Regions from separate parts of the Thauera aminoaromatica genome, predicted to be linked through region 2. Evidence: predicted binding sites of a transcription regulator. Region 2 holds the regulator's gene; the other holds the start of a gene.
The links. The regulator FNR, encoded in region 2, switches genes on or off when oxygen is low (the NO sensors DNR and NnrR bind a similar motif). The targets are predictions, from matches to a motif close to TTGANCTAGNTCAA.

Region 1 (15,290 bases), 1.6 Mb from region 2:
TGCCAAGGCACGGCCGCCGGTGGCGGCTACGAGCTCGCGCTCGCGTGTGACGAGATCGTGCTCGTCGATGACGGCAACTCGGCCGTCTCGCTGCCTGAGGTGCCGCTGCTGGGTGTGCTGCCCGGCAGCGGCGGCCTGACGCGCATGACCGACAAGCGCCGCGTACGCCGCGATCACGCCGACATCTTCTGCACCCTCGCCGAAGGGGTGCGCGGCGCGCGCGCGAAGGCGTGGCGCCTGGTCGATGAGGTGGTGCGCGCGCAGGCCTTCGACGCCCACATCAGCGAGCGCGCGGCCGTGCTCGCCAGGGGTTCGGATCGGCCGGCCGGCGCCGAAGGCGTGGCGCTGCCGCGCCTCGGGCGCACGGATGACGCGACCGGCTATCGCTACGGGTTCGTCGATGTCGCGCTCGACGAATCCGCACGCACCGCCAGGATCACGGTGCGCGCACCGGCGACGGTCTCCGCGCGGAGTGCTGCGGAGATCGCCGCCGAAGGGGCGAACTGGTGGCCATTGAGGATGGCGCGCGAACTCGACGACGCGATCCTGATGCTGCGCACCAAGCACCTCGAGCTCGGCCTATGGGTGCTCGCCACCGAGGGCGATGGAGACGTCGTGCTCGACATCGACGCGACGCTCGAGGCCAACCGGGACGACTGGTTCGTGCGCGAGACGATCGGCATGCTGCGACGCACGCTGGCGCGCCTGGACGTGTCCTCGCGCAGCCTGTATGCGCTCGTCGAGCCGGGCTCGTGCTTTGCAGGCACGCTGCTCGAGATCGCGCTCGCGGCCGATCGCAGCTACATGCTCGACGCCCCCGGGCAGCCCAACGCGATCGCGCTCTCCACGATGAATTTCGGCGCCTTGCCGATGATCAATGGCCGCTCGCGCATCGCCGCACGCTTTTACGAGGAGGCCGAGCCGATCGCCACGGCCAGGACGCGCATCGGAGAAAAGCTCGCGCCGGGCGACGCGCTCGCGCTCGGGTTGGTGACCGCGGCCCCGGACGACCTGGACTGGCGCGACGAGGTGCGCATCGCGCTCGAGGAGCGCGCCGCGCTCTCGCCTGATGCGCTTACCGGCCTCGAGGCGAACCTGCGCTTTGGCGTCTTCGAGACCATGAACACGCGCATCTTCGGCCGCCTTTCGGCGTGGGAGAACTGGATCTACAACCGACCGAACGCCGTCGGGGAGACCGGCGCACTGAAACGCTTCGGCTCCGGCAAGAAGGCGCAGTTCGACTGGAAGCGCGTATAAGGTTTACGACAACCGTCGATGGGTGGTCGATCGTACGAACGAGCGTGAGGAGCACGGCGATGATCAACTACAGCGAACGCATCCCGAACAACGTCGATCTATCGGGCAATCGCGCACTGCAACGCGCACTCGAGCGATGGCAGCCGTCCTTCCTGCAGTGGTGGGACGACATGGGTCCGGACGGCTCGTCGAACTACGACGTCTATCTGCGCACCGCAGTCGGCGTCGATCCCAAGGGCCGGGCGCATTTCGACTACGTGAAGATGCCCGACTACCGCTGGGGCATTTTTCTCGCACCGTCCGAGGGCGACAGGAAGATCGGCTTCGGCGAGCACAAGGGCGAGCCGGTGTGGCAGGAAGTTCCGGGCGAGTACCGCTCCACGCTGCGCCGCATCATCGTGACCCAGGGCGACACCGAGCCAGCCTCGGTCGAGCAGCAGCGCCACCTCGGCCTGACCGCACCCTCGCTCTACGATCTGCGCAACCTCTTCCAGGTCAATGTCGAGGAAGGCCGCCACCTGTGGGCGATGGTCTATCTGCTGCACGCACACTTCGGCCGCGACGGCCGCGAGGAAGCCGAGGCGCTGCTCGAGCGCCGCTCGGGCGATGCCGACAAGCCGCGCATCCTCACCGCCTTCAACGAGAAGACGCCAGACTGGCTGTCGTTCTTCATGTTCACGTTCATCACCGATCGTGACGGCAAGTTCCAGCTCGCCTCGCTCACCGAGTCGGCCTTCGACCCGCTCGCGCGCACCTGCAGGTTCATGCTGGCCGAGGAGGCGCACCATATGTTCGTCGGCGAGTCCGGGGTCGCCCGCATCATCCAGCGCACCTGCGAAGTCATGCGCGAGCTCGAGACGACGGACCCGGCCAGGCTGCGTGCGGCCGGCGTGATCGACCTGCCGACGCTGCAGAAGTACCTGAACTTCCACTACAGCATCACCGGCGATCTGTTCGGCGCCGAGCTGTCGTCGAACGCCGCGACCTATTACACCAACGGTCTGAAGGGCCGCTTCGGGGAAGACAGGCTCGACGACGACCACAGGCTGCACGAGGACGAGGACGAGTACGGGATTCCCGACGTCGCCGACGACCGTATCGTCGAGCGCCACGTGCCGGCACTGTCGGCACTGAACGAACGCCTCCGCGACGACTGGATCCGCGACTTGCAGGCCGGCATCGAGCGCTGGAACCGCATCCCGGCCAGGTTCGGCTTCGGCCTCGCTTTCAAGCTGCCGCACAAGGGCTTCCACCGCAGGATCGGTGTGTTTGCCGGCGTACACGTGAGCCCGGAAGGCGAGCTGATGAGCGAGGCCGAATGGACACACCGCCACCGGGAGTGGCTGCCCACCGCGGCCGATCGGCTGTTCGTGCATTCGCTGATGGGCCGCTGCCTCGAGCCGGGCAAGTTCGCCAACTGGATCGCACCACCGGCGCGCGGCGTCAACGACCAGCCGGTCGAATTCGAGTACGTTCGCTTCAACTGACCGACCGCGACGGGGGAATAGGGGGAATAGGGGACAGACCCCAATTTTTCCCAAAAGCCGGCCGTGTTCCCATGGCGGGCTTTTCCTTGCTGCGCTTTCTCTACTCCGACTCGAACAAGTCCCTGCTCGCCGGCACTTCCGGAGGTTTCGGCGGGCGCCCCGCCCTGCCCGGCGTAACGCGGCGGCTGAGCGCGCCCGCAAGCTGGACGGCAAGACGATCGTTGCCGAGCGCGTCGTTGCCCTTGGTCGCCGCGCGGATCGGGTCCACTTCGCTGGGCGCCAGGGCGTTCTGAAAGAGCCCGTGGTAATGCTCGGCACGAATCCGATGATCGGCGTCGAGGGCCGTGAAGACGGCATGCGGCCGGATCAGCTCGTCCGCTTCACCCTGCGCGTTGCAGCGGTAGCTCGACCAGCGGTAGGCGCCCGGGTGATCCACCATACCGGCCCGCACCGGGTTGAGTTCGATGTAGCGCATGCAACTCAAGAGATGGAGCGCGTGCTGCACGAGGCACGAGCGATACTGCCCCTCCCACAGCGTGCCGCTGCGCGCGTAGGCACGATTGACACGCCCTGCGGTCCGGCGCAAGGTTTCTCAGAGGCTGCGCCGCAGCCGACCGGCAAGACCACAAACTCAAAGGAGACAAGGCGATGTCCGAACAACGCGAACCCCATGTCGCGCAGAAAGCGCCCTATGCCGTCGAGGTCGAGGCGGGCAAGAAGTATTTCTGGTGCGCCTGTGGCCTGAGCAAGAAGCAGCCGTTCTGCGATGGGTCCCACAAGGGCAGCGGGTTTGCTCCCACCGCCTTCACCCCCGAGAAATCGGGCACGGTCCATCTGTGCGGCTGCAAGCACACCGCCAACGCGCCGTATTGCGACGGAACGCACACGAAGCTGTGACCGGGCGGCCATGCGCCTCCTGCTTGCCTGCCTGGGCCTGTTGCTGCCGATTGCCGCAGCCTGCGCCGAGACGGACGAGGCAGCCTTGTGGGCGGCCTTGCGCGACGGCGGGCATGTCGCGCTGATGCGCCATGCGATCGCACCCGGCGTCGGTGACCCGGCGGGCTTTCGGCTGGACGACTGCACCACCCAGCGCAAGCTGTCGGCGCAGGGTCGGGCGCAGGCGCGCGCGATCGGCGAGCGCTTCCGCGCCAACGGCATCGCCACCGCGGCGGTGTTCTCCAGCCAGTGGTGTCGCTGCCTCGATACGGCGCGCGAACTGGCGCTGGGCGAGGTGGTGGCGTTCCCGGGGCTGAACTCGTTCTTCGCCGACCGCGGCGAGGAGGCGCGGCACACCGCTGCGGTCCGCGCGCTGATCGGGGAACGCGCGCGCAGTCCCTTGCCGCTGGTGCTGGTGACGCATCAGGTGAACATCACCGCGCTGACGGGGGTGTTTCCGGCCTCGGGCGAGATCATCGTGCTGCGGGTCGACGGCGACACGCCGAGCGTGGCCGGCCGCATCCGGACCGATTGAGACAGCCGGCTCGCCTTTTCCTGCCGTGCATCGCGGGGACGGCGAAAACGCCCACCCGCGCTACTCGCCCTCCACCCCTTCGAAGACCTCGGCCACCGGGCAGCGCAGGCCGACGCTCGCGAGTTCCAGTTGCTCGTCGAGGGCGAAGGGGTAGAGCACCCAGTGCCCACTGTCGTCGCGCCGGAAGACCTCGATACGACGCTCTTCGAGCGAGACGAGTACATATTCCTGCAGCGCAGCCAGCGTGCGGTAGGCGGCGAACTTGTTGCCGCGGTCGTAGGCCTCGGTGGACGGCGAGAGCAGCTCGACGATCAGCAGCGGGTGACGCTTGACGTGGCTGGCCTCGGCGCTGCGGTCGCGCGGGTCGCAGGTCACGAGGATGTCGGGGTAGAAGAAGCTGTTGGCCGCCTCGACGTGGACCTTCATGTCGGCGATGAAGGGCTTGCAGGGGGTACCGCGCAGATGCGCATGCAGGCCGGCGAAAAGGTTGCCGGCTGCCGTACCGTGCGCGTCCGACGCGCCGCTCATGGCGAAGACCTCGCCATCGACGTATTCGCTGCGGATGGGCTGATCCTGTTCCCAGGCCAGGTAGTCGTCGGGGCCGAACGGGATCTTGGGCTGGGGCAGGCTCATCGGGCGTCCTCGCTGCAATTCGTTGCGGTTTGCGCTTCGAGCATAGCGGCGAGGGACGGGACAGGCAATCGAGAGGCCCGTCTTCCGGGTCGTCGGACGACGAGTGCAGCGGCTCAGCTCACCGGCGCATAGAGCGGATACAAGGTGTCCTCCTCGCGCTGGATGCGATCGACCAGCACGGCTCCGACGCGCTCGAGGTCGGCGGCGAAGCTCGCGGCGAGCGCCGGGTCTTCGCCGAGGCGGACGTAGCGGGCGAGGAAGGCGATCACCTTCTTGCCGATCTCGTCCATGTCGTGGCGGAACTCGTGCATCAGCGCGTGGCTCACCGGATCGTCGGCGAGGGTGTGCTCGAGATACACGTACAGGCGCACGTTCTCGACCAGCAGATGGGCGTGCAGGTCGACGCGGAAGCGCTCGAGCAGGGGCACGACCTCGTCGAAGCGCCCCGCATGCGCGGCCTCGCGGATGGCGCCGAAGCGTTCGAGCATCAGACGATGATCGCGCACCAGGCGCTCGACCAGTTCGGGGCTGTAGCGGATGGTGGTGCCGGGAGCGAAGCTCTCGGAGTCCTCCATGGAATGCGCGGGTTCGGGGGCAGGAACCGTGGCGGACGAGGGCGCGGCCTCCGCCTTGGCCTGGTGCTTGCCGAACAGCCAGTCGAGCAGGAACATGATGTGCTCCGGATGGAGCCGCGGAGGGCGGCCGATGCGTGAAGGATTCCGACGCTAATACAGGTGCATGATGGACTTCCATGGCACAGATCAAATCCGCGCCGGATCCATCCGCGACACCGGCGTCACCCGGAATTTTGTGCTTGATCCCGCGCAGGGCGTCCGCGCCCGCGCTGCGGGATAATCGCGGTCGTTCCACGACGGATCCGCCACCATGCCCGCCAGCTCAGCCACCAGGCCACGCGCCCTGCTCGTCTTCACGAACCTGCCCGACGCCGCCAGCGCCGAGGCCCTGGCGAACGCGCTGATCGACCGGCAGCTCGCCGCCTGCGTGAACATGCTCGCGCCCTGCACCTCGGTGTATCGCTGGCAGGGCGCGACCGAGACCGCGACCGAGGTACCGCTGCTGATCAAGACCACGCCGGCGCGCTACGCCGCGCTGGAGGCGGCGATCCGGGCCCACCACCCCTACGAACTTCCGGAGATCGTCGCGGTCCCTGTGACGCAGGGCTTGCCCGGCTATCTCGACTGGGTCGCCGCCGGAACGAGGGACGACGACTGATCGCCCGCCGGCGCGTCCCCGGCATCGCCCCGCCCGATCGACCCGTCCGCGGGAGCCGCAGTGCGCCCGCCCACCGCCGCCTAGAAGACCACGATGCACCGCCTTTTCCTCCTGCTCGCCCTGATCGCGAGCCTGCTCCTGCCCGCCGCCGCGCGCGCCAACCCGATCGAGCCCGAGAAGGCCTTCGCGATGCGCGCGCAGGCGCTCGACGCGCAGACCATCGAGGTGGTGTTCGAGATCGCCAAGGACTACTACCTCTACGGCGACAAGTTCCGCTTCGAGGCCGAGCCCGCCGGCGTGGGCTTCGGCGCGATGGAAAAGCCCGCGGGCAAGAAGCACAAGGACGACTTCTTCGGCGAGGTCGAGACCCACCGCGGCGAGCTGCGCATCCTGGTCCCGGTACAGGCGCCCGCCGGCACCACCCGCTTCGAGCTCTTCGCCACCAGCCAGGGCTGCTGGGATGGCGGCATCTGCTATCCGCCCACCACGCAGCAGGCCTCGATCGACCTCGCCGCGCCGCCGAAGAAGGCGGGCGGCTTCCTCGACAGCGTGCTCGGCGGCCGCGCGGGCACCGGCAGCGCCGCTTCGCCCACCCCGGTCGCGCTTGCCGCGCCGGAGGACGGCAGCGGCGGCGGCGCCGTCTCCAGCGACGAGAGCGGCGACATCGCCCGCCTGCTTTCCGGCGCCAGCGTGCCGATCATCCTGCTGAGCTTCTTCGGCTTTGGCCTGCTGCTCGCCTTCACGCCCTGCACCTTCCCGATGATCCCGATCCTGTCGGGCATCATCGTCGGCCAGGGCAACAAGGTCTCGCACACGCGCGCCTTCGTGCTCTCGCTCGCCTACGTGCTGGGCATGGCGGTGACCTACGCGCTCGCCGGGGTCGCCGCCGGCATGACCGGCACCATGCTGTCGGCAGCGCTGCAGAACGTGTGGGTGCTGTCGGCCTTCGCGCTGATGTTCGTGCTGCTGTCGCTGTCGATGTTCGGCTTCTACGAGCTGCAGCTGCCCAGCACGCTGCAGAGCAAGCTGGCCGACACCGCCAGTCATGGCAAGGGCGGCCACCTCGGCGGCGTCACCCTGATGGGCGTGCTGTCGGCCCTCATCGTCGGCCCCTGCGTGGCGGCCCCGCTCGCCGGCGCCCTGCTCTACATCGCGCAGACCGGCGACGCCGTGCTCGGCGGCTGGGCGCTGTTCGCGATGGGCTTGGGCATGGGCGCGCCGCTGCTGGCGGTGGGCGTGGCCTCGCGCAGCCTGCTGCCCAAGGTCGGGCCGTGGATGGAAGGCGTCAAGAAGGCCTTCGGCGTGATGCTGCTCGCGGTTGCGCTGTGGATGATCACCCCGGTGATCCCGCCCCTGGCCACCATGCTGGGCTGGGCCGCGCTGCTGCTGTTCTCGGCGATCTTCCTGCACGCGATCGACCCGCTGCCGCCGCAGGCCAGGGGCTGGCAGCGCTTCTGGAAGGGCGTGGGCGTGGTGCTGTTGTTGGCCGGCGCGGCGATCCTGGTGGGCGCGCTCGCCGGCTCGCGCGACCCGCTGCAGCCCTTGTCGGTGCTGCGCGCGCAGGCCGCGGCGCCGGTCGATGTGCCGCAGTTCGAGAAGGTGGACTCCATCGCCGAACTCGAGGCCCGGCTCGCCACCACCGATCGCCCGGTGCTGCTCGACTTCTATGCCGACTGGTGCGTGTCGTGCAAGGAGATGGAGCGCTTCACCTTCAGCGACGCCGCGGTCGCCGCGCGCATGAGCCGCATGCTGCTGCTGAAGGCCGACGTCACCGCCAACACCGACGAGCACAAGGCGCTGCTCAAGCGCTTCGGCCTCTTCGGGCCGCCGGGCATCCTCTTCTTCGACGCTGCGGGCAAGGAACGCGAGGGCCTGCGCGTGGTGGGCTTCATGAAGGCGGCGCCGTTCGCGACGGTGCTGGACCGGGCGCTCTGAGCGAGGCCCGGCTTTTTCCCCTACAATCCCGCCTTTCCCCTTACGGTTCAAACCCTTCATGTTCTCCGGCATCGTCGCGGCCGTCGGCCGCATCGAACACGTCGAGGCGCTCGCGGACGGCGTGCGCATCACCGTGGACACCAACGGCCTCGACCTCTCCGACGTGATCGTCGGCGACAGCGTGGCGCACAGCGGCGTGTGCCTCACCGTGGTCGAGATGGACGGCCCGCGGCTGCGCTACGACGTCTCGCGCGAGACGCTCAACTGCACCGTGGGGCTGGACGCCGTCGGCGGCGAGGTCAACCTCGAGAAGTCGCTGCGCCTGGCCGACCGCCTCGGCGGCCATCTCGTCACCGGCCATGTGGATAGCGTCGGCGAGGTGGTGAAGTTCGCGCCGATCGGCGAGAGCCACGAGCTGGTGATCCGCGCCCCGGCGGCGATCGCCGGCTACATCGCGAAGAAGGGCTCGGTCACCGTCAATGGCGTCAGCCTCACGGTCAATCGCGTCGAGGGCCGCGACTTCTGGATCAACCTGATCCCGCACACGGTCGCGGTCACCAACCTCAAGCACCTCGCGCCGGGCAGCAAGGTCAATCTCGAGATCGACCTCATCGCACGCTACGTCGAGCGCATGCTCGAGTGGAAGAACGACGCCGCGCAGGCCTGACCCGCGCGCCCCAACGCAACACAAAGGAAGCAGCATGAGCGCACTCGCGCCGATCACCGACATCATCGCCGACATCAAGGCCGGGAAAATGGTCATCCTGGTCGACGAGGAAGACCGCGAGAACGAGGGCGACCTCGTCATGGCGGCCGAATTCGTCACCCCCGAGGCGATCAACTTCATGGCCAAGCACGGCCGCGGACTGATCTGCCTGACGCTCACCGACGAGCGCTGCCGCCAGCTCGGCCTGCAGCAGATGGTGCGCGACAACCGCACCCCGCACGGCACCGCCTTCACCGTGTCGATCGAGGCCGCCACCGGCGTCACCACCGGCATCTCGGCGCACGACCGCGCGCGCACCGTGCAGGTCGCGGTCGCCCGCCACGCCAGGCCGGAAGACATCGTCACCCCGGGCCACATCTTCCCGCTCACCGCGCAGAAGGGCGGCGTGCTGATCCGCGCCGGTCACACCGAGGCCGGCTGCGACCTCGCCCAGCTCGCCGGGCTCGAGCCCGCCGCGGTGATCTGCGAGATCCTCAAGGACGACGGCACCATGGCGCGCCTGCCCGACCTCGTCGAGTTCGGCCAGGCGCACGGGCTCAGGATCGGCGCCATCCGCGACCTCATCGAGTACCGCGCCGCCAACGACAACCTGGTCGACAAGGTCGCCGAGAAGGATGTGGACACCGCCCACGGCCGCTTCCGCCTCACCGCCTTCGAGGACAAGACCTCGGGCGACGTGCATTTCGCCCTGTCGCACGGCGACATCCGCCCCGAGCGCGAGACCCTCGTGCGGGTGCACGAGCCGATCTCGGTGCTCGACTTCCTCGACGCCGGCAGCGGCCACCATACCTTCCCGGTCAATCAGGCGCTCGCGACCCTGGCCGCGGCCGAGGCCGGCGTGATCGTGCTGCTCTACCGCCCGATGTCCGGCCGCGAGCTGCTCGCCGGCCTCGACGGCGGCCACGACCGCCCTACCGCGAAGTGGGACGCGCGCCTGTTCGGCGTCGGCGCGCAGATCCTGCGCGCGCTGCGCGTCGGCAAGATGCGCCTGCTCGCCAGCCCGCGCAAGATCCCGAGCATGACCGGCTTCGGTCTCGAGATCACCGGCTTCGTCGACAAGAACTGACCACGAGATCCCCCAGCATGCAACGCAACCAATCCGAGAACACCCGCCAGGGCGCCCGTTACGACGGCATCGACGAGATCGAGCCCAACTTCGCCGGCGCCGGCGTGCGCGTCGGCATCGTGATGGCGCGCTTCAACCTCGACATCTGCGAGGGCCTGCTGTCGGCCTGCACCGACGAGCTGCTCGCCCTCGGCGTCGCGCGCGAGGACATCCGCATCGTCACCGTGCCCGGCGCCTTGGAGATCCCGCTCGTGCTGCAGACCATGGCCAGGAGCGGCCGCCACGACGCGCTGGTCGCGCTCGGCGCGGTGGTCCGCGGCGAGACCTACCACTTCGAGCTCGTCTCCAACGAGATGGGCGCGGGCGTCACCCGCGTCGGCCTCGACACCGGGCTGCCGATCGCCAACGGCGTGCTCACCACCGAGGACGACGACCAGGCGGTCGCGCGCATGCACGAGAAGGGCGCCGACTGCGCCCGCGCCGCGGTCGAGATGGCCAACCTGCTGAAGGTGGTGCGATGAGCGACATCGACAACACGCAAGCCGAAGGCGCCGCCGGCGCGCCCAACCCCACCAGCAAGATGGCCCGCCGCCGCGCGCGCGAGCTGGCGCTGCAGGGGGTGTACCAGTGGCTGCTGTCGGGCAACAACGCCACCACCGTGCAGCGCCACCTCGAGTCCGAGACCGAGAACCTCGACAAGATCGACCGCGAGCTGTTCGTGAGCCTGCTGCGCGGCGCCACCGGCGCGGCCGACGAGCTGCGCGGCTGCTTCGAGCCGCTGCTGTCGCGCCCGGTCGCCGAGCTGTCGCCGATCGAGCACGCGATCCTGCTGCTCGGCACCCACGAGCTGCGCCACAACCTCGATACGCCCTACCGCGTGGTGATCAACGAGGCCATCGAGCTCGCCAAGGGCTACGGCGGCACCGACGGCCACAAGTTCGTGAACGGCGTGCTCGACAAGCTCTCCACCCGTCTGCGCCCGGAAGAGGTCGAGGCGGCGCGCGCCAAGCGCGGCTGAACGCGTTCGCATTCGCGCGCGAGCAGGGCCGCACGGCACGTGCATGGCCCGCTCACGGCCCCGGCGCCAAAGATCGCGACTTGCGTCGCTCCTACGGAAAACCGGCACAGCACCTGAAGCCCCCGTAGGAGCGACGCAAGTCGCGATCACGGCGCCCCACCGACCGCCGCATCGACAGTAGCCGCGGATCGCGGCGCGAGCCCGACCCACCCCCAACGCCTCCGACACCCCCGACACCCCCGACACCCCCGACACCCCCGACACCCCCGACACCCCCGACACCCCCGACACCCCCGACACCCCCGACGCCTCCGACACCCCCGACGCCCCCGTGGGAGCGACGCAAGTCGCGATCACGGCGCTGCAGCAAGCGCCGCACCGGTGAACATGTGATCGACCGCGGCTTCGTCTCCCGCCCTCACCGCTCGCCCATGCGCCGCGCGCGCATCACCACCCGATCGCCCGCACGCAGCTCCAGCCCGCCGTCACCTGCGATCGCAAAGCCCGTCACCCGCGCGGCGGCCGCCATGAAGCGCTGCTCGTCTTCCATCGCACGCGGCTCGCAGGCCATCCTGGTCGCCCCCAGCGGCGACAGCCGCAGGCCCTCGCCCGACAGCACATAGCTGCCGAAGTAGCGGTTGCATGCGGCCAGGCCGGCAAGCCTGCCGTCGGCCGCGAAGGCGAGCGTCACGCGCGCCGGATCGGCCACCGCGCGGCCGTCGAGCTCCACCACCGCCCAGGGCTCACCCTGCAGCAGTTGCGCGGGATCGCCACCGCAGCCGCGCAGCACGTGGTCCTGCCAGCGCACCTCGACGCTGTTCGGGTGCGTCATCCCGCTCATCGTGTCGACACACAGGCGCTCGAACACCAGCGCCTCCAGCTCGCCGCCGACGCTCGTGCCCTGGTAGCTGCGCATGCCCGCCGCCTCCACGATCAGCGGCGCAGCGGCGAACGCACGCGAGGCGCCGCCGTCGGCGATCAGCTCCAGGCCGTGCGCGCCGATGTCGAGCCGCCAAGCCGGCTCGTTCCCCACCGCGCGGAACAGCGGCTTCTCCGCCACCCGCCGGCACTCCGGCTGCTCGACGCCGGCGAGGCTCAGCCGCGCGGAGTTGCCCTTGACCCAGATGCCGGTACGCTCGTCGTCGACCGACACCATCCGCATGCCCGAGGCGCTGCGCTCGGGCCGCAGCGTGAACACCTTCCCGTCGACGCCGAGGGTGGCGAGCTCGCCGAAGTGGCGCAGCTCGACCCTGCGCTCGCCGCAGCGGAACTCGAGCGGCGGCTGGGGATCGAGCGCCGGCGTGGGGTCGGCCGGGCGCTCGGCCACGGCCTGGGGGGATGCTTCGGCGGCCAGCGCAGGCGCGGCAGGGCGGAACAGGCTGCAGCCGCCGACCAGGCCGGCGAGGAGACCGAGGCCCAACAGGGAAGAGATTTTCATCGCGAGACTCGAGGACAGGGAAAGACGGTCCGTCATTCTAGGGGTCCGCCGCCCCCTGTGCCTTCCCTCGCCTTCCCTCGCCTTCCCTCGCCTTCCCTCGCCCATCCGCCCAAGCACTCGCCGCCCCGCGCCGCCCGCCGGCTGCCCCCGGCGCTTTGCGCAGTCCGCCTTCGCGTTTCGCTTCTCTCCGCCGCCTGGGGTAAGCTCGAAGACCGAGGAGAGTCACGATGCATGAGATGTCCCTGGCCGAGGGTGTGCGCACCCTCATCGAGGACGCCGCGGCGGCCGACGGCTTTGGCCACGTGCGCGCGGTCGTGCTGGAGATCGGGGAACTCGCCGCGGTCGAGGTCGAGGCGCTGCGTTTCTGCCTGGACGTGGTGCTGGCCGACACCATCGCCGCCGGCGCCGCAATCGAGGTCGAAACCCTGCCCGGCGCCGGCTGGTGCCCCGCTTGCGCGCAAGAGGTGCCGATCCACCAGCTCTACGACCCCTGCCCGCACTGCGGCGGCTACCGCGTGCAGACCACTGCCGGCCGGGAGATGCGCGTGAAGGCGCTGGAGGTGGACTGAAGATGGGCCGGCGCTCGAAGGCCAGACGCGGCTCCGGTCACGCAAGGCGGCGCCCCGCCCGGACCCCCGATGTTTACACGGGGCTCCAGTACGCGATGGTTGCACCGGGCTCCGGTGCGCGATGGTTTTTTTGTAGGAGCGACGCAAGTCGCGATCCAGCCGCACGGGCAAGCGCCTGCGCCCGCCCCCTCGCCGCAATCGCGACTTGCGTCGCTCCTGCGTCCACCTGAACGGCCGCGGTCGGGTCAGGGGCGTGATCCTTACCGGCAGCAAGGAGAAACGAGAGATGTGCACGACATGTGGTTGCGGCAGCGGTGAAACCCGGATCGGCGCGCTCGGTGGCGGGCGCCCCGCGGGTGGCGCACACCCGCGGCCCGGCGCGACGCGCACATGGCGTGCCGTCGGCGGGCACGCTGCCACCCCGCCCCGCGGCTTGTCGCCCGACACGTCGTCATTCTCGCCCGTTACCGCCGCGGACACGACGCCCACCTCGCACCCCGCCGCGCCCGGCCACCACCATCTCGACTTCGGCAGCGGTCCGGCGCACGCCCACGCGCCCGGCCTCAGCCAGGCGCAGATGGTGAAGATCGAGCGCGACATCCTCGGCAAGAACGACGCGCGCGCCGCGGAGAACCGCGCCTGGCTGGCCGAGCGCGGCATCTTCGCGCTCAACCTCGTGTCCAGCCCGGGTTCGGGCAAGACCTCGCTGCTGGTGCGAACCCTGCAGCTGCTCGGCGGGCGCGTGCCCGCCGCGGTGATCGAGGGCGACCAGCAGACCGAATTCGACGCCGAGCGCATACGCGCCACCGGCGTGCCGGCGCTGCAGATCAACACCGGCAAGGGCTGCCACCTCGACGCCGACATGGTCGCGCGCGCGCTGCCGCGCATGGAGCTCGCCGCGGACAGCCTGCTGCTGATCGAGAACGTCGGCAACCTGGTGTGTCCGGCCGCGTTCGACCTCGGCGAGGCGCACAAGGTGGCGATCTTCTCGGTCACCGAGGGCGAGGACAAGCCGCTCAAGTATCCCGACATGTTCGCCGCCGCCGACCTGATGCTGCTCAACAAGACCGACCTGCTGCCCTACCTCGCCTTCGACACCGAACGCGCGATCGACTTCGCGCTGCGGGTGAATCCGCGCCTGCGCGTGGTCCGGACTTCAGCCACCAACGGCGAGGGCCTGGACGAATGGATCGCCTGGATCGAGGCCGGACTCGCCGCCGCGCGTGCACGGCGTGCCGCAGGCCTGCGGGCATGAACATCGCCAGCCCGGCCACCGGCATGGAAACGAAGGGGGCGTCCCTGTCGAGCCCAGCCGCATCCACCCCGATCGGCGTGGCGCTGGGGCTGCCCTCCGTCGGCGCCGGCGGTCTCCCGGAGGCGCTGCCCATCCTCGCCCTCGGCGCCTGGTTCAAGCACGCCGCCTGCCTGCTAGAGGACGGTCGCGCACAGTTCGGCCCCAACCTCGGAGACCTCGACAACGCCGACGCCTGCCGTGCGGTGGAGCCGGCCGCGCTGGCCCTGCTCGCGCGGGCGGCGACCCCGGTACGCGCGATCGCCCACGACCTCCACCCCGATTTCCACTCCACCCGCGTCGCCTGCGCGCTCGCGGCGCGCCTGGGCGTGCCTGCGATCGGCGTGCAGCACCACCACGCCCACGTCGGTGCGGTGCTCGCCGAGCACGGCCGCTTCGACGCACGCCCGGTGCTCGGACTGGCGCTCGACGGCGTCGGCCTCGGCACCGACGGCGAGGCCTGGGGTGGCGAACTGCTGTGGGTGGCGGGCGGCGAGTTCGTCCGCCTCGGCCACCTGCGCCCGCTGCGCCTGCCCGGCGGCGACCGCGCCGCGCGCGAGCCCTGGCGCATGGCCGCCGCGCTGCTGCACGCCAGCGGCCGTGGCGACGAGATCGCGCGCCGCTTCCCCGGGCAGCCGGCGGCGGCGCTGCTCGCCCAGGTGCTCGCCCGCCCGGCGCTGAGCCCGCCGAGTTCCAGCCTCGGCCGCCACTTCGACGCCGCCGCCGGCCTGCTCGGCCTGTGCGAGGTCATGCACAACGAGGCCGAGGCGGCGATCGCGCTCGAGCGCCTGGCCTCCGGCACGGCCGCGCCGGAGGTGACTCCCGGCGACTGGCGGATTTGCGACGCAGGCGGTGCGCTGCGCGGACAGGCCGATGGAGCGCGCTCGCGCACCGACCGCGGGGCGCCCGCAGCAGGCTCCGTCCCGCAGCCGGACGACCGCGCGCATCCCTACGCCGGCGCGCAGCCGCCCGGAGGGACGCTCGAACTCGATCTCCACCCCCTGCTGCTGCGCCTCGCCGACGAACCCGAGCCCGCGCGCGGCGCGGCACGCTTCCAGGCCACCCTGGCCGCCGCGCTCGTCGCCTGGGTCGAGGAGGCACGGCAGCGCACCGGCTGCGCCACGGTGGTGCTGTCGGGCGGCTGCCTGCACAATCGCCTGCTCGC
Region 2 (15,290 bases):
CGTCCGCTGCACACCAACGCGGTGATCTTCGCGTTCGGTGGCTGCGCGTTGTTCGCGACGTCGTACTACGTCGTCCAGCGCACTTGTCACACCAGACTGTTCGCGCCGGGCCTGGCCGCGTTCACCTTCTGGGGCTGGCAGCTGGTCATCCTGCTTGCCGCGATCACCCTGCCGCTGGGTTACACCACCTCCAAGGAATACGCCGAGCTCGAATGGCCGATCGACATCCTGATCGCGATCGTGTGGGTGTCCTATGCCATCGTGTTCTTCGGCACCATTGCCAGGCGCAAGGTCTCGCACATCTATGTGGCGAACTGGTTCTTCGGCGGCTTCATCCTCACCGTCGCGCTGCTCCACATCGTGAACAGCGCCGCGATCCCCGTCTCGCTGACCAGCATGAAGTCCTATTCGGCCTATGCCGGCGTGCAGGACGCGATGATCCAGTGGTGGTACGGGCACAACGCGGTGGGCTTCTTCCTGACTGCGGGCTTCCTCGGCATGATGTACTACTTCGTGCCCAAGCAGGCCGACCGTCCGGTGTATTCCTATCGCCTGTCGGTGGTGCACTTCTGGGCGCTGATCTTCACCTACATGTGGGCGGGTCCGCACCACCTGCACTACACCGCGCTGCCCGACTGGACCCAGTCCGTGGGCATGGTGTTCTCGCTGATCCTGCTGGCGCCGTCCTGGGGCGGCATGATCAACGGCGTGCTGACCCTGTCGGGCGCCTGGCACAAGCTGCGCACCGACCCGATCCTGAAGTTCCTCATCACCTCGCTGTCCTTCTACGGCATGTCGACCTTCGAAGGCCCGATGATGTCGATCAAGACGGTCAACGCGCTGTCTCACTACACCGACTGGACCGTCGGCCACGTGCACTCCGGCGCGCTCGGCTGGGTGGCGATGATCTCCATCGGCTCGGTGTACTTCCTGCTGCCGCGCCTCTACGGCAAGAGCGAGATGTACAGCGTCAAGCTGATCAACGCCCACTTCTGGATCGCCACCATCGGCATCGTGCTGTACATCGCCTCGATGTGGATCTCTGGTGTGATGCAGGGCCTGATGTGGCGCGCGACCAACCCGGACGGCACGCTGACCTACTCCTTCGTCGAGTCGGTCAAGGCCAGCTACCCGTTCTGGACGATCCGCTTCATCGGCGGCGCGATGTTCCTCGGCGGCATGCTGATCATGTTCTACAACATGGTGAAGACGATCGCCGGCCAGAAGGCCTATGACGCCCCGGTGCTCGCGCCCGCGGCTGCCCACGCCTGATCGGAGAACAACAACATGGCTCAATCGAAACACGAAAAGATCGAACGCAACGTATTCCTCATGATCGTGCTCACGCTGATGACCGTCAGCGTGGGTGGTCTGGTGGAGATCGTGCCGCTGTTCTTCCAGCACTCGACCACCACCGCGATCGACCACAAGGGCAATGCGCTCGACGTCAAGCCGTACGATCCGGTCCGTCTCGTGGGGCGCGACATCTACGTCCGCGAAGGCTGCTACAACTGCCACTCGCAGATGATCCGTCCGTTCCGCGCCGAGACCGAGCGCTACGGCCACTATTCGGTCGCCGGCGAGTACATCTACGACCACCCGTTCCAGTGGGGCTCCAAACGCACCGGTCCGGACCTCGCCCGCGTCGGTGGCCGCTACTCCGACGAATGGCAGCGTGTGCACCTGCTCAATCCTCGCGACGTCGTGCCCGAGTCGAACATGCCAGCCTTCCCCTGGCTCGATCGCCCGGTCAGGGCGGCGGACATCCAGGACCGCATGCGCGCGCTCAACAAGGTCGGTCTGCACAAGTACAGCGACGAGGAGATCGCCGCCGCGCCGGCCGCGCTCGAGGGCAAGACCGAACTCGACGCCGTCGTGGCCTACCTCCAGGGGTTGGGCACCGCGATTTCGCACTTCAGGTAAGGAAGCACTCGCGCCGTGGATATCAACGATTTCCGTAGCCTGATCACCGTGCTTGGGCTGCTCTGCTTCCTGGGTATCTGTGCCTGGGCGTACAGCAAGCAGGCGAAGGCCGGTTTCGACGAGGCGGCGCGTCTGCCCCTGAGCGACGACGACCTACCGGCCCCGCGCGGCCGGCAAGACCAAGAGGGAAAAACAAATGGCTGACTTCATCAGCGGTTTCTGGAACATGTATGTGATGGTCCTCGTGGCCCTCTCCATCCTGTTCTGTGTGTTCGTGCTGGCGTCGAACATGACCAAGCGCGAGAAAGGGCCGGTGCAATTGCATGGCCATGTGTGGGATGAAACGCTTGCGGAGTACAACAACCCCCTGCCGCGGTGGTGGATGTACCTGTTCTGGATCACCATCGTGTTCGCGGTGGTTTACCTGGCGATCTATCCCGGCTTTGGCCGCAGCAACCAGAGCCGCGGTCAGTGGGCGCAGTACGATGCGGAGATGCAGGCCGCCCAGGAGCGTTTCGGTCCCGTGTTCGCCAAGTATCGCGAGATGGACGTGATGGCGGTCGCCGCCGATCCCGAAGCCAACGCGATGGGCAAGCGCCTGTTCCTGACCTACTGCCAGCAGTGCCACGGCGCGGCGGCGCAGGGTGCGAAGAGCTTCCCCAACCTGACCGACAGCGAGTGGCTGTGGGGCGGTGCGCCGGAAAACATCAAGGAGACCATCACGAACGGGCGTAACGGCGTGATGCCTCCGTTCGGTCCCGCGCTCGGCGCCGACGGTGTCAAGGATGTCGCCAACTACGTGCGTTCGATGAACGGCCTCGCCCACGACTCCGTGCGCGCGCAGCGCGGCAAGGAAGCCTTCGAGTCCAACTGCGTGGCTTGCCACGGTGCGGATGCCAAGGGCAACCCGATGCTCGGCGCGCCCAACCTGACCGACAACCGCTGGCTGTACGGCTCGTCCGAGGCGGTGATCATCGAGACCGTCACCAACGGCCGCAACAACAAGATGCCCGCCTTCGGTGCCTTCCTCGGCGAGGACAAGGTGCACCTGCTCGCCGCCTACGTGCTGAGCCTGAGCAAGAAGTAAGCGTCACCCGCAGTAGCTGCAGCAGCATCGCATCCCCGGGAGGAAGGGGCCCTCCCGGGGTTCTCGATAACAACAAGAACAAGAATTCATCGGTAACAAGGCCATGAAAAGCGCATCCCCCGAGCCGCAGAAGGCGGCAAGACCCTCCAACCCCGAGTCCTCCCAGGACACGCTCTACGCGGCACGCAAGAAGCTCTACGTGCGCTCCGTCACCGGCCTGTTCGCCAACTGGCGGTGGGCGTTGGTGTGGATCACCCAGATCTTGTTCTACGGTCTGCCCTGGCTGAGCTGGAACGACCGCCAGGCCGTGCTTTTCCATCTGACCGAACGCAAGTTCTACATCTTCGGCTGGGTCTTCTGGCCGCAGGACGTGTTCTTTCTCGCGATCCTGTTGATCATCTCGGCCTACGCCCTGTTCTTCTTCACCGCGATCGCGGGCCGCCTGTGGTGCGGATATGCCTGCCCGCAGACGGTGTATACCGAGATCTTCATGTGGATCGAGGAGAAGATCGAGGGCGACCATACCCGCCGCCAGAAGCTCGACCGCGCGCCGATGAGCTCCGGCAAGGCGTTGCGCCGCGCCGTCAAGTTCCTCGTCTGGGGCATCGTCGCGCTGTGGACCGGCTTCACCTTCGTGGCCTATTTCTCCCCGCTCGACGAATTGCTGGCCTCCTTCAACGGCCTCACCTTCGGGCCCTGGGAAACGTTCTGGATCCTGTTCTACGCCGGCTTCACCTACCTCTTCGCCGGCGTGCTGCGCGAGCAGGTGTGCAAGTACATGTGCCCGTACGCGCGCTTCCAGGCGGTGATGTTCGACCCCGACACCCTGGTGATCACCTACGACGAGGCACGTGGCGAGCCGCGCGGAACGCGCAAGAAGGGCATCGATCCGCGCTCCGTGTCCAAGGGCGACTGCATCGACTGCGGCATCTGCGTGCAGGTTTGCCCGACCGGGATCGACATCCGCGATGGCCTGCAGTACGAATGCATCGGCTGTGCCGCCTGCATCGACGCCTGCGACCAGGTCATGGACAAGATGAACTACCCGCGCGGCCTGATCCGCTACTCGACCGAGAACGCGATGAAGCGCAATTGGGGCTCCAAGGAGATCCTCGCGCACGTGTTCCGGCCGCGCACGCTGATCTACGGCACCATCCTGGCCGCGATCTGCGCTGCCTTCGTGTGGGGCCTGGCTGCGCGCGAACCGCTGCGCGTCGACGTGCTGCGCGACCGCTCCTCGCTCGGACAGGAGATCGAGGGTGGCCTGATCGAGAACGTGTACCAGCTCCAGGTCATGAACATGACCGAGTCGCCGCGTGCGTTCAGCATCGGCGTCTCCGGCCTGAACGGAATCCGCATCAAGGGTCCGCAGCGGGTCGAGGTCGCGCCGGCCGGCGTGCAGTCGGTCACCGTACAGGTGCACGTCCCCTACGACGAAGGCAAGCCGGGGGCCAACACGATTTTCTTCGACGTCGCTGCGGAGGATGATCCCGCCTTGACGCTCAAGGAAGAGTCCACTTTCCTGGTACCGCGCTGACATGCGAAGCAAGAAGCCCGAAGCCCCGGTCGAGCCCTGGTACCGCCAGGGCTGGCCCTGGTTCCTCATCGCCCTGCCCGCGACCGCGGTGGTCGCCGGCATCGCCACCCTGGTGATCGCCGCGAAGACCTTCGACGGCATGGTGGTCGACGACTACTACAAGGAAGGCCAGGCGATCGTGCAGACCCTCGGCCGCGTCGAGCACGCCCGCGAGCTCGGCTTGCGCGCCGCCTTGCGCATCCGCAGCGACTCGATCCACGTGGAGCTGACGGCTACCGCGCCGGGCAGCCTGCCCGACAGCATCCGCCTGACCGTCGCCCACCCCACGCGGAGTGGCCTCGACCAGGAGCTGCTCGTCCGCGGGCGCTCCGGTGTGTATGAGGCCACGCTCGCACCGCTGAGCACCGGTCGCTGGTTGTTCGTGATACAAGACGAGGCCCGAAGCTGGAGAATGGACGGGTCCGCTTACCTCCCTGCAGAGATGGAGATCCGGATGGATCCGAATGTCTGAGTTTCTTGCAAAGGGAGAAGCACCATGGCCTGGGAATTGTTGTTCAAGAGCGATATCGGTCTGCTGAGCGTCTTCACCATCGTCTTCATTCTGGTGATGGCCGTCTACCTTTACCGCTTCGCCCGCCGCCATATGGCGGAGGACGAGCAGAAGGCCCGTAGCGCCCGCTCATGAGCGATCCGCACCGCGGATGAAAACGGCCCGCACGAGCGGGCCGCATGCTTTGGGGGGGCCGCGCGCGGGGCCGATGCCGGTGTCAGCGGTAGACCAGAACCGGCGTCTTGCTGTGGGTCAGCACCTTTTGCGTCTCGGAGCCGAGCAGCAGGCCTGCGATGCCGCGACGGCCGTGCGAGGCCATGAAGATGAGGTCGCAGCCATGGCGGTCGGCGGCGTCGATGATCGCCTCGTAGGGCACCTCATTGACCGCGGTGTCGCTGTCGCAGGCCACGCCCGCCGCTTCCGCCGCACCGCGCGCCTTTGAAAGGATCGCCTCGGCTTCGGATGCAGCCGATTTCGCGAACTGCTCGGGCGTGGTCGGATCGATCAGCGCGCCCTCGCCGTAGATCGGCATCGGGAAGTCCGGCTGCGAATAGAAGAAGGTGATGCGCGCGCCGGTCTCCTTCGCGAAGGAGACGGCACGGGCGACCGTGCTGTCCGAGAGTGCCGAGCCGTCGGTCGGTACCAGGATGTGCTTGAACATGACGTACGCTCCCTGTGGTGTGTCGTGCTTCGATTATAGCGAGCGGATGGGGTCCGCCATGATTGATCATGATCAAGCCGTCGAGCGATCACGAAGGGCACAGTGGGAACCCCTGAAAGATCGGCGAGGCCAGCGATGATGCTCACCTTCCTTGGCGCTGCGGGCGAGGTCACCGGCTCCTGCCTGCGGGTCGATCACGAGCGCGGTGCATTTCTGGTGGATTGCGGCCTTTTCCAGGGCGGGCGCGAAGCCGACCGCAAGAACCGCGACGCCCTCGATTTCGAGCTGCGCGACATCGATTTCGTGCTCCTCACCCACGCCCATCTCGATCACTCCGGCCTGCTGCCGCGCCTCGTGGCACTGGGATATCGAGGGCGCATCTTCGCCACCACGGCCACTGTCGATCTGCTCGGCGTGATGTTGATGGATTCCGCCCATATCCAGGAGAAGGAGGCCGAGTGGGCGCTGCGCGACACGCGCTCGCGCAAGATGGCACGCCGGGCGGAGGTGGCCCCGCTCTACACCGTGGAGCAGGCGCGTACCAGTCTGGGCCGTTTCGTCCCCACCGACTACGACGACTGGATCGAGCCCGGCCCGGGCGTGCGCTGCCGCTTCCGTGACGCCGGGCACATCCTCGGTTCGGCGATCCTCGAGATCGACGTCGGCGAGCGCGGCCACACCCGCCGGCTGGTCGCCTCGGGCGACATTGGCCAGCCGATGCGCCCGGTGCTGCGGGACCCGGTGCGGATCGCCCGGGCCGACTACCTGTGCGTCGAGTCGACCTACGGCAACCGCGCCCACCGCTCCTTCGCCGCCACCTGCGACGAGCTCGCGCTCGCCTTGCGGCGCACGCTCGAGGTCGATGGCGGCAACGTGATCATCCCGGCGTTCGCGGTCGGGCGTACCCAGGAAGTGCTGTTCGTGCTCGCCGACCTGGTGCGCGCCGGACGCATCGCCCGGCTCGACGTCGTGGTCGACTCGCCGATGGCCTCTGCGGTCACCGCGCTCACCGTGCGCCACACCGCCCTCTGGGACGATGAGACGCGTGCGCTCTACGCCTGGGCCGAGGCCAACTCGGGACGCTTCCGTGTGCGGTTCGTGCAGGACGTCGAGGAATCGAAGGCGCTCAATGCGGTGCCGGGCGGGCTGGTCGTGATCTCGGCAAGCGGCATGTGCGATGCCGGTCGGATCAAGCACCACCTGCGCCACAACCTCGGCCGGCGCGAGTGCGCAGTGGTCATCGCAGGCTTCCAGGCTGCCGGCACGCTCGGCCGCCGGCTGGTCGACGGTGCGCACCAGGTCACCCTGTTCGGCGAACGTATCCCGGTGCGTGCGCGCATCCATACCATCGGCGGGCTCTCCGCCCACGCCGACCAGCCCGCACTCCTCGACTGGCTGCGCGGCTTCGGCGAGGCGCCGCGGCGCACCTTCGTGGCGCACGGCGAGCCGGCCGCCTCCGCCACCTTCGTCGAGGCGGTCGAGCGCGAACTGGGCTGGAGCAGGGTCGAGGCGGCGCGGCCCGGCGTGCCGGTCGTGCTCGAGTGAGCGTCCGCGCGCAAGCGGACCGGGAGGGCGGCGAGGGCCGCTCAGGCGTTGTAGCGCGACAGCCGTACCGGATCGTGCAGACTCACGCGCTTGCCCTGCACGGTGATCAGGCCGGCGTCGCTGAGGTCGTGGAAGATGCGCGACAGGGTCTCGGGCGTCAGGTTGAGGCGCGAGGCGATCACCTGCTTGCTCGTCGGCAGCGCGATCTCGCAGGGTGCGTCGTTGTCGGCCACCTGCAGCAGGTAGCCGATCACGCGCTGGGTGCTCGAGCGCAAGGAGTAGGTCTCCACGTCCTGGATCAGCCCGTGCAGGCGGATCGCCATGCCGGCGAGCAGCTTGCGCGCGAAGGTGGAGTCCTGGTCGATGAGTTCGCTCACCACCGCCTGGCCGACGTGCACCAGCACGGTCTCGCTCAGGGCCTCGGCGAAGACCGGGTAGGGGTGGTTCATGAACATCACGGCCTCGCCGAAGCTCTGCATCGGGCCGATGATCTCGACCACCTTCTCGGTGCCTTGCGAGGACGAGAAGGCGAGCTTGACCTGGCCGGAGACCACGAAGTAAAAGCCGTGCGGCAGGTCGCCGCGCTGGAACAGCACTTCGCCGCGGGCGACCTGGCGCTCGCGGGTGTAGCGCGCGACCAGCTGGATGTCCGCCTCCGACAGTTCGCTGAACAGCGGGATGCGGCGCAGCAGGGAGGGGATGTCGAGCGGGGTCGTGTTGGGCATCTGGAACTCTCCGTCTGGGGACGCAATTTCAATTCGGCCGGTTGTCGAGCGGCGCCCTGACCGGCTTTCGTTAGGATCGTGGATGTACTACCTGATCAAGAACCTGCATGTGACCTGCGTCGTGCTGAGCGCCGCCGGCTTCCTGCTGCGCGGCACCTGGATGCTCACCGGCAACGCCCTGCTGCAGCACCGCCTGACGCGGCTCCTGCCGCACCTCGTCGACAGCACGCTGCTGCTGTCTGCGATCACGCTGGCGGTAATGATCGGGCAATACCCCTTCAGCGCCGGCTGGGTCACGGCGAAGGTGATCGGCCTGCTCGCCTACATCCTGCTCGGCACGTTGGCGCTCAAGCGCGGACGTACCCGTGGCGTGCGGCTCGCCGCCTTCGCCGGCGCGATCCTGGTCTATGCGTGGATCGTGTCGGTGGCGCTGAGCAAGAACGTCGCCGGCTACCTCGCCTGAGCCGTCGAGCCCCGGGTCGTCCCGGCCACGGCGTGCTCAGCGCGCGCCGTGCTGGTGCTGGATCAGGCGCTTGAGGCCGGCGAGGTCGAGCAGGTGTACGTGCTTCTGCTGCACCGCGATCAGCCCGTCCTCCTGGAAGCGCGAGAAGGCGCGCGACACCGTCTCGAGCTTGAGTCCGAGGTAGGAGCCGATCTCCTCGCGCGTCATGCGCAGGTTGAACTCGCTCGGCGAGAAACCGCGCGCCGTGAAGCGCTGCGACATGTTCAGCAGGAAGGCGGCCAGGCGCTCTTCGGCGCGCATCGAGCCGAGCAGCATCATCACGCCGTGATCGCGCACGATCTCGCGGCTCATGACCTTGTGGAACTGAAGTTGCAAGCCCTCGATCTCATGCGACATCTGCTCGAGCTTGTCGTAGGCGATCACGCACACCTCGCTGTCCTCGAGCGCCACCGCGTTGCAGCTGTGGGCCTCGGTGCTGATGCCGTCGAGACCGAGGATCTCGCCGGTCATCTGGAAGCCGGTCACCTGTTCGCGACCGTCCTCGAGCAGCACGTCGGTCTTGAACGAGCCCGCGCGGATCGCGTAGATCGCCTCGAAAGAGTCACCGGCGCGGTAGAGATTGTGCTGGCGCTTGACCTTGCGGCGCGCGCCCACCAGTTCGTCGAGCCGGCTCAGCTCACGATCGGACATTCCGAAGGGGAGGCACAACTCGACGAGGTTGCACTGCGAACAGGCCGATTTGAGCCCATCCACGGTAATTGGCACGCTAGCCCTCATCTGCACGATAATCCTGCTTTCCTGACATTAGAGACGCCTGCGCTGGAGTGGCGGGATTGCTAATCACACCCGTTGACCCAAGTCAACCAACATTACGGAGGCTTCTGCCATTGTTCGGCAGACAGCCCGCCAGCAAGATCATGAAAAGCCAGACCGACCTCATCTTCGACCCGCAACTGATCCGCAAATTCGACATCAACGGGCCGCGCTACACGTCCTATCCCACGGCGGACCGCTTCGTCGAAGCCTTCAATGCAGAGGCGCTGCGGGCCTGGCTGGCCAAGCGGGCGGTGGGCGGCGTAAGCAAACCGCTCTCATTATACTTCCACATCCCCTTCTGCAACACGATCTGCTACTACTGCGCCTGCAACAAGATCATTACCAAGGATCATGGGCGCTCGGCCAAGTACCTGAAATATCTCGCGAAAGAAATCGAGATGCAGGCCGCTTGCCTGGAGGGGAGCCGCCAGGTCACCCAGCTCCACCTCGGCGGGGGCACGCCGACCTTTTTGTCGCACGACGAGATGCGCGAGCTCATGGCGGCGGTGCGCGAGCACTTCACGCTGGTGCCCAACGGCGAATACTCGATCGAGGTCGACCCGCGCAAGGTCGATTTCGACACCGTGAAGCTGCTCGCCGAGCTCGGCTTCAACCGCATGAGCGTGGGCGTGCAGGATTTCGCCGAGGACGTGCAGCAGGCGGTCAATCGTATCCAGAGCTTCGACGAGACCAAGCTGGTCATCGACGCCGCGCGCGCCAACGGCTTCAAATCGGTGAGCATGGACCTGATCTACGGCCTGCCCCGGCAGAACCCGACCAGCTTCGACCGCACGCTCGACCAGGTGCTGGAGATCTCGCCCGACCGCATCTCGCTGTACAGCTACGCTCACCTGCCGGGCCTGTTCAAGCCGCAGCGCCGCATCAACAGCGGCGACATGCCCACGGCCGACACCAAGCTCGCGCTACTGCAGCTCGGCATCCGCCGGCTCACCGAGGCGGGCTACGTGTATATCGGCATGGACCACTTCGCCAAGCCCGACGACGAGCTCACCATCGCCCAGCGCCAGGGCCGCCTGCACCGCAACTTCCAGGGCTATTCCACCCACGCCGAATGCGACCTGCTCGCCTTCGGGGTGTCGGCGATCGGCAAGATCGGTCCGGTGTACGCGCAGAACGTGAAGACGCTCGACGAGTACTACGACGCGCTCGACCGCGACGAGCTGCCGGTGCTGCGCGGCATCGAGCTCACCGCCGACGACCTGCTGCGGCGCGCGATCATCCAGGCGCTGATGTGCCACTTCGAGCTCTCGATGCAGTCGATCGAGATCGCCTACCTGGTCAACTTCCGCGAGTACTTCGCCGAGGAACTCGCCGATCTGCAGGAAATGGAGAAGGCCGGGCTGGTCAAGATCGACGGCGACTGGATCAGCGTGCAGCCCGGCGGCCGCCTGCTGGTGCGCGGCATCGCGATGGTGTTCGACCGCTACCTGCGCGCCGACCGCGAGCGCCAGCGCTACTCGCGGGTGATCTGAACGCCGCACGGATTGCGCACCGCAGCGTAGAATGAGGGCCTCGCATTTCCCGCGGGGCCCTTTTCTTCTTCATGCCCGAAACCGGTTATCTCGCCGTCTTCCTGATCGGCCTGCTCGGCGGCACCCACTGCGTGTCGATGTGCGGCGGCATCGTCGGCGCGCTCAGCATGCAGGTGCAGGTGCCCGGCAGCCGGCCGCAGTGGCCGCTGCACCTGGCCTACAACCTCGGGCGCATCGGCACCTACACCTTGCTCGGTGCCGGTGTCGGCCTGCTCGGCTCGGTCGGCCTGCTCTACGAGGGCATGCTGCCGGTGCAGATGACGCTGTACGTGCTCGCCAACCTGATGCTGGTGGCGCTCGGGCTCTACCTCACCGGCTTCACCCGCCTGCTCGCGCCCATCGAGCGCGTCGGTCACCTGCTGTGGCGGCGCATCCAGCCCGCCACCCGGCGCTTCCTGCCGGCGCGCTCGGTCGGGCAGGCGCTGCCGCTCGGCATGCTGTGGGGCTTCATCCCCTGCGGGCTCACCTATTCCATCCTCGCCACTGCGCTCGTCACCGGATCGGGTGCACGCGGCGCCGGCCTGATGCTGGCCTTCGGGCTGGGCACGCTGCCCAACCTGCTGCTGGCAGGCATGCTCTTCAAACGCTTCCGCGACATCACCCGCCACCCGAGGGTGCGCCTGGCCTCCGGGCTCCTCGTGCTCGGCTTCGGCCTGTTCGGGCTGTACCACGCCCCCTCGCTCGGTGGCGACCTGTGGCGCGGCGTGGTGTGCGTGACCTGAGGGTGCGACGGCACGCCCCTTTCAACCCATCGGGAGTCCTGGATAAATGAACGAAACGACGATCAAGGTCGAAGGCATGAGCTGCGGCGGCTGCGTGAAGAACGTCACCGGCGTGCTGAAGGCGCTGCCCGGCGTGGAGGACGTGCGGGTGTCGCTGGAAGGCGCATCCGCCACCGTGCGCCACGATCCGGCCAAGGTGTCGATCGACGCGTTGCGCGCCGCGGTCGAGGGCGCGGGCTTCGATTCCCCGGCCTGATCGGCAGCCTTAGCCGGGGGCATCGTCGCAGTGCAAGACATTGTGGTTTCCCCCTATAATCCGCGCACAATTTTTCCACGGGAGGGATGTATGGGCTTCGAACAGGTCAGCGCCGGCAAGGACGTGCCGAACGACATCAACGTCATCATCGAGATCTCCGCCCAGGGCGATCCGATCAAGTTCGAGGTGGACAAGGACAGCGGCGCCGTCTTCGTCGACCGCTTCATGGGCACCTCGATGCGCTACCCGCTGAACTACGGCTACGTCCCGCACACCATCGCCGGCGATGGCGACCCGGTCGACGTGCTGGTCGTGACCCCGTTCCCGCTGCAGCCTGGCGTGGTCATCCGCTGCCGTCCGGTCGGCGTGCTGAAGATGGAAGACGACGGCGGTGTCGACGCCAAGGTCGTTGCCGTGCCGGTGTCGAAACTGACCCCGCTGTACGACAAGGTGCAGACCACCGACGACCTGCCCGAGCTGCTGATGAAGCAGACGGTGCATTTCTTCGAGCATTACAAGGACCTCGAGCCCGGCAAATGGGTCAAGGTCCTGGGCTGGGGCACGGTCGAGGATGCCAAGGCCGAGATCGTGAACGGCCTAGCGGCTGCCAAGAAGTAATCCCGGGAACGCACGTTTCCGGATGACCCGGGGCCCACGCATGCGTGGGCCCCGGCCGTTTACGGCGCGAGTGACGTGACACTGACGGGATTGGCAGTGCCTTGTCGGCCATGGGGGCTGATGTGGCAGCCGAGTCGCGGGGCAGGGGCCGGGTTCGCGGCTTGCGCTTCTCCTACAGCGGCTGCCACCTGCGAGGTCTCGTGCAGGAGTGGCGCAAGCCGCGAATGCGGCGGTGATCCGGGGGGCGCCCGCGTCGGTCCCTGCGTGGCCCTGTTCGCGGCTTGCGCCGCTCCTACGGAAACCGGCGTGCCCCGGGCGCGGGATAGAGGCGCGCCGTCAGACGTGCCCCCAGGAGGCCGAGCGGAGACGCCCACACGCGCCGTGACCTGGCATCGTGCTTGCTATCGTCATCGGAGGGCCGCGTCCTGGCAGGGCGCGTGCGAATGAAGAAAACGGGGGATCCATGCTTGCGCTGCTGATGAAGATCAACAAGAACCTGATCCTCGCCATCCCGGTGGCGATGGTGCTCGGCTTCGGCTTCGGGCTGTTCGCGCCGGTCGGCTGGCTGAAGTCGCTGATCGTGCCGCTGACCTTCCTGATGGTCTATCCGATGATGGTCAACCTGAAGCTCTCCAAGGTCCTCGAAGGCGGCGACCTCAAGGCGCAGGCGCTCGCGCAGGCGATCAATTTCGCCCTCATCCCCTTCGTCGCTTACGCGCTCGGCAAGGCCTTCTTCCCCGAGCAGCCGGCCTACGCGCTCGGCCTGCTGCTCGCCGCGCTGCTGCCCACCAGCGGCATGACGATCTCGTGGACCGGCTTTGCCAAGGGCAACCTCGGCGCCGCGGTCAAGATGACGGTGCTCGGGCTCGTCCTCGGCGCGCTCGCCACGCCGCTTTACGTGCGCTGGCTGATGGGCGCCGAGGTGCCGGTCGATATGGGCGCGGTGTTCATGCAGATCGTCGTCATCGTCTTCCTGCCCATGCTGGCGGGGCACTACACGCAGAAATGGCTGGTGGCGCGCCACGGCCAGGCCGCATACCATAAAGAATGGGGGCCGCGCTTCCCGCCCTTCTCCACGCTGGGCGTGCTCGGCATCGTCTTCGTCGCGCTCGCCCTCAAGGCGAAGGACCTCGTGGCCCAGCCGGGCGAACTGATCGTGGTGCTGATACCGCTGCTGTGCCTGTATGCGATCAACTACGTGGTGAGTACCGTGGTGGCGCGTAGCCTGCTGCCCCGCGGCGACGCGATCGCGCTGGTGTTCGGCACGGTCATGCGCAACCTGTCGATCGCGCTCGCGCTGGCGATGAACGTGTTCGGCGCCTCGAGCTCGGGTGCGGCGCTGGTGATCGCGCTCGCCTACATCCTGCAGGTGCAGTCCGCGGCCTGGTATGTGAAGCTCACCGATCGCTTCTTCGGCCCCGCCGCATCCGCGAAGGCGGGGGGCTGAGCGGCGGCGCGGACGGAGCGATCGCGTCTCCGACCGCGTTTCCATGCTCCACGCGGCGACGGGTGGGTCGCCGGCATCTCCGACGCGCGAACACGGTTTGCGCCAAACGACCGCCTCAGCCCGCGACTCAGCCCGGAATTCTCGCCACGTGCAGCAGGTTGGTGCTGCCGCGTTGGCCGAAGGGCAGGCCGGCGATCACCACCACCGCGTCGCCGGCGCAGCCGAAGCCCAGGGTCGACGCCGCGCGTGCGGCGTGCTCGACCATCTCGGCGACGTCATGCACCTCCTCGAAGGGCACCGCATGCACGCCCCACACCAGCGCCAGCCGGCGTGCGGTGGCTGGCTGCGGCGTCAGCGCCAGGATGGGCGCCACCGGACGCTCGCGGCTCGCGCGCAGGGCGCTGAAGCCCGAGCTGGTGTAGGCCACCGTGGCCGCCGGTTCGAGCAGGCCGGCGACGCGGCGCAGCGCGCAGCAGATCGCGTCCGGGGTGTTCGCCGCGGCCGCCGTGTGGCTGGCTTCCAGTCCGGCGCGCCAGGCGGGGTCGCGCTCCACCTCGCAGACGATGCCGTGCATGATGGCCACCGCCTCCACCGGGTACTGGCCCGAGGCCGACTCGGCCGACAGCATCACCGCGTCGGCGCCGTCGTAGATCGCGGTGGCCACGTCCGAGGCCTCGGCGCGGGTGGGCACAGGCGAGGAGATCATCGACTCCAGCATCTGCGTCGCCACCACCACCGGACGGCCGGCTGCGCGTGCGGCCCGCACGATGCGGCGCTGCAGCACCGGCACCTGCTGCGGTGGCAGCTCCACGCCGAGGTCGCCGCGCGCGACCATGACGCCGTCGGCGAGCGCGATGATCGCGTCGAGCGCGTCGATCGCCGCCGGCTTCTCGAGCTTGGCCATGATCCAGGCGCGGTCGCCGATGAGTTCGCGCGCCTCGCGCAGATCCTCGGGGCGCTGCACGAAGGACAGCGCCACCCAGTCCACGCCCAGCGCCAGGCCGAAGTCGAGGTCGGCGCGGTCCTTGGCGGTGAGCGGCGAGATCGGCAGCACCACGCCGGGCACGTTCACGCCCTTGCGGTCGGACAGCGTCCCGCCCACCAGCACGGTGGTGTCGGCGAAGTCGGCGCCGCAGGCGTCCACCCGCAGGCGCAGCTTGCCGTCGTCGAGCAGCAGCTCGGTGCCGGCCTCCAGCGCGGCGAAGATCTCGGGGTGGGGCAGGTTGGCGCGCTTGGCGTCGCCGGCCGTGGGGTCGAGGTCGAGGCGGAAGCGTGCGCCGGGCACCAGGGCGACCTTGCCCTCGGCGAAGCGGCCGACGCGCAGCTTGGGCCCCTGCAGGTCCATCAGCACGCCGATCGGGCGGCCGATCTCGGCCTCGACCGCGCG

Region 1: the regulator FNR is predicted to act here: its motif matches at 5,600-5,613, upstream of TMZ1T_RS18960 (hemerythrin domain-containing protein).

Annotation. Positions count from the first base shown of each region.
Region 1 covers NC_011662.2:4,305,077-4,320,366, forward strand. The annotation lists gene boxC (2,3-epoxybenzoyl-CoA dihydrolase) at 1-1,257, shown strand, start outside; gene boxB (benzoyl-CoA 2,3-epoxidase subunit BoxB) at 1,317-2,744, shown strand; gene TMZ1T_RS18940 (hypothetical protein) at 2,845-3,219, opposite strand; gene TMZ1T_RS18945 (CDGSH iron-sulfur domain-containing protein) at 3,393-3,641, shown strand; gene TMZ1T_RS18950 (histidine phosphatase family protein) at 3,652-4,215, shown strand; gene TMZ1T_RS18955 (Uma2 family endonuclease) at 4,276-4,848, opposite strand; gene TMZ1T_RS18960 (hemerythrin domain-containing protein) at 4,962-5,519, opposite strand; gene cutA (divalent-cation tolerance protein CutA) at 5,734-6,081, shown strand; gene dsbD (protein-disulfide reductase DsbD) at 6,175-8,016, shown strand; gene TMZ1T_RS18975 (riboflavin synthase) at 8,075-8,683, shown strand; gene ribBA (bifunctional 3,4-dihydroxy-2-butanone-4-phosphate synthase/GTP cyclohydrolase II) at 8,718-9,809, shown strand; gene ribH (6,7-dimethyl-8-ribityllumazine synthase) at 9,827-10,330, shown strand; gene nusB (transcription antitermination factor NusB) at 10,327-10,827, shown strand; gene TMZ1T_RS18995 (META domain-containing protein) at 11,246-12,265, opposite strand; gene hypA (hydrogenase maturation nickel metallochaperone HypA) at 12,493-12,834, shown strand; gene hypB (hydrogenase nickel incorporation protein HypB) at 13,121-14,089, shown strand; gene TMZ1T_RS21695 (Kae1-like domain-containing protein) at 14,086-15,290, shown strand, end outside.
Region 2 covers NC_011662.2:1,411,275-1,426,564, forward strand. The annotation lists gene ccoN (cytochrome-c oxidase, cbb3-type subunit I) at 1-1,272, shown strand, start outside; gene ccoO (cytochrome-c oxidase, cbb3-type subunit II) at 1,288-1,923, shown strand; gene TMZ1T_RS06270 (CcoQ/FixQ family Cbb3-type cytochrome c oxidase assembly chaperone) at 1,939-2,127, shown strand; gene ccoP (cytochrome-c oxidase, cbb3-type subunit III) at 2,120-3,010, shown strand; gene ccoG (cytochrome c oxidase accessory protein CcoG) at 3,114-4,547, shown strand; gene TMZ1T_RS06285 (FixH family protein) at 4,549-5,058, shown strand; gene TMZ1T_RS20500 (DUF3149 domain-containing protein) at 5,083-5,232, shown strand; gene TMZ1T_RS06290 (universal stress protein) at 5,315-5,758, opposite strand; gene TMZ1T_RS06295 (MBL fold metallo-hydrolase RNA specificity domain-containing protein) at 5,894-7,303, shown strand; gene TMZ1T_RS06300 (Crp/Fnr family transcriptional regulator) at 7,345-8,028, opposite strand; gene TMZ1T_RS06305 (SirB2 family protein) at 8,111-8,491, shown strand; gene fnr (fumarate/nitrate reduction transcriptional regulator Fnr) at 8,528-9,268, opposite strand; gene hemN (oxygen-independent coproporphyrinogen III oxidase) at 9,409-10,800, shown strand; gene TMZ1T_RS06320 (sulfite exporter TauE/SafE family protein) at 10,872-11,582, shown strand; gene TMZ1T_RS06325 (heavy-metal-associated domain-containing protein) at 11,629-11,838, shown strand; gene ppa (inorganic diphosphatase) at 11,929-12,456, shown strand; gene TMZ1T_RS06335 (arsenic resistance protein) at 12,920-13,903, shown strand; gene pyk (pyruvate kinase) at 14,031-15,290, opposite strand, start outside.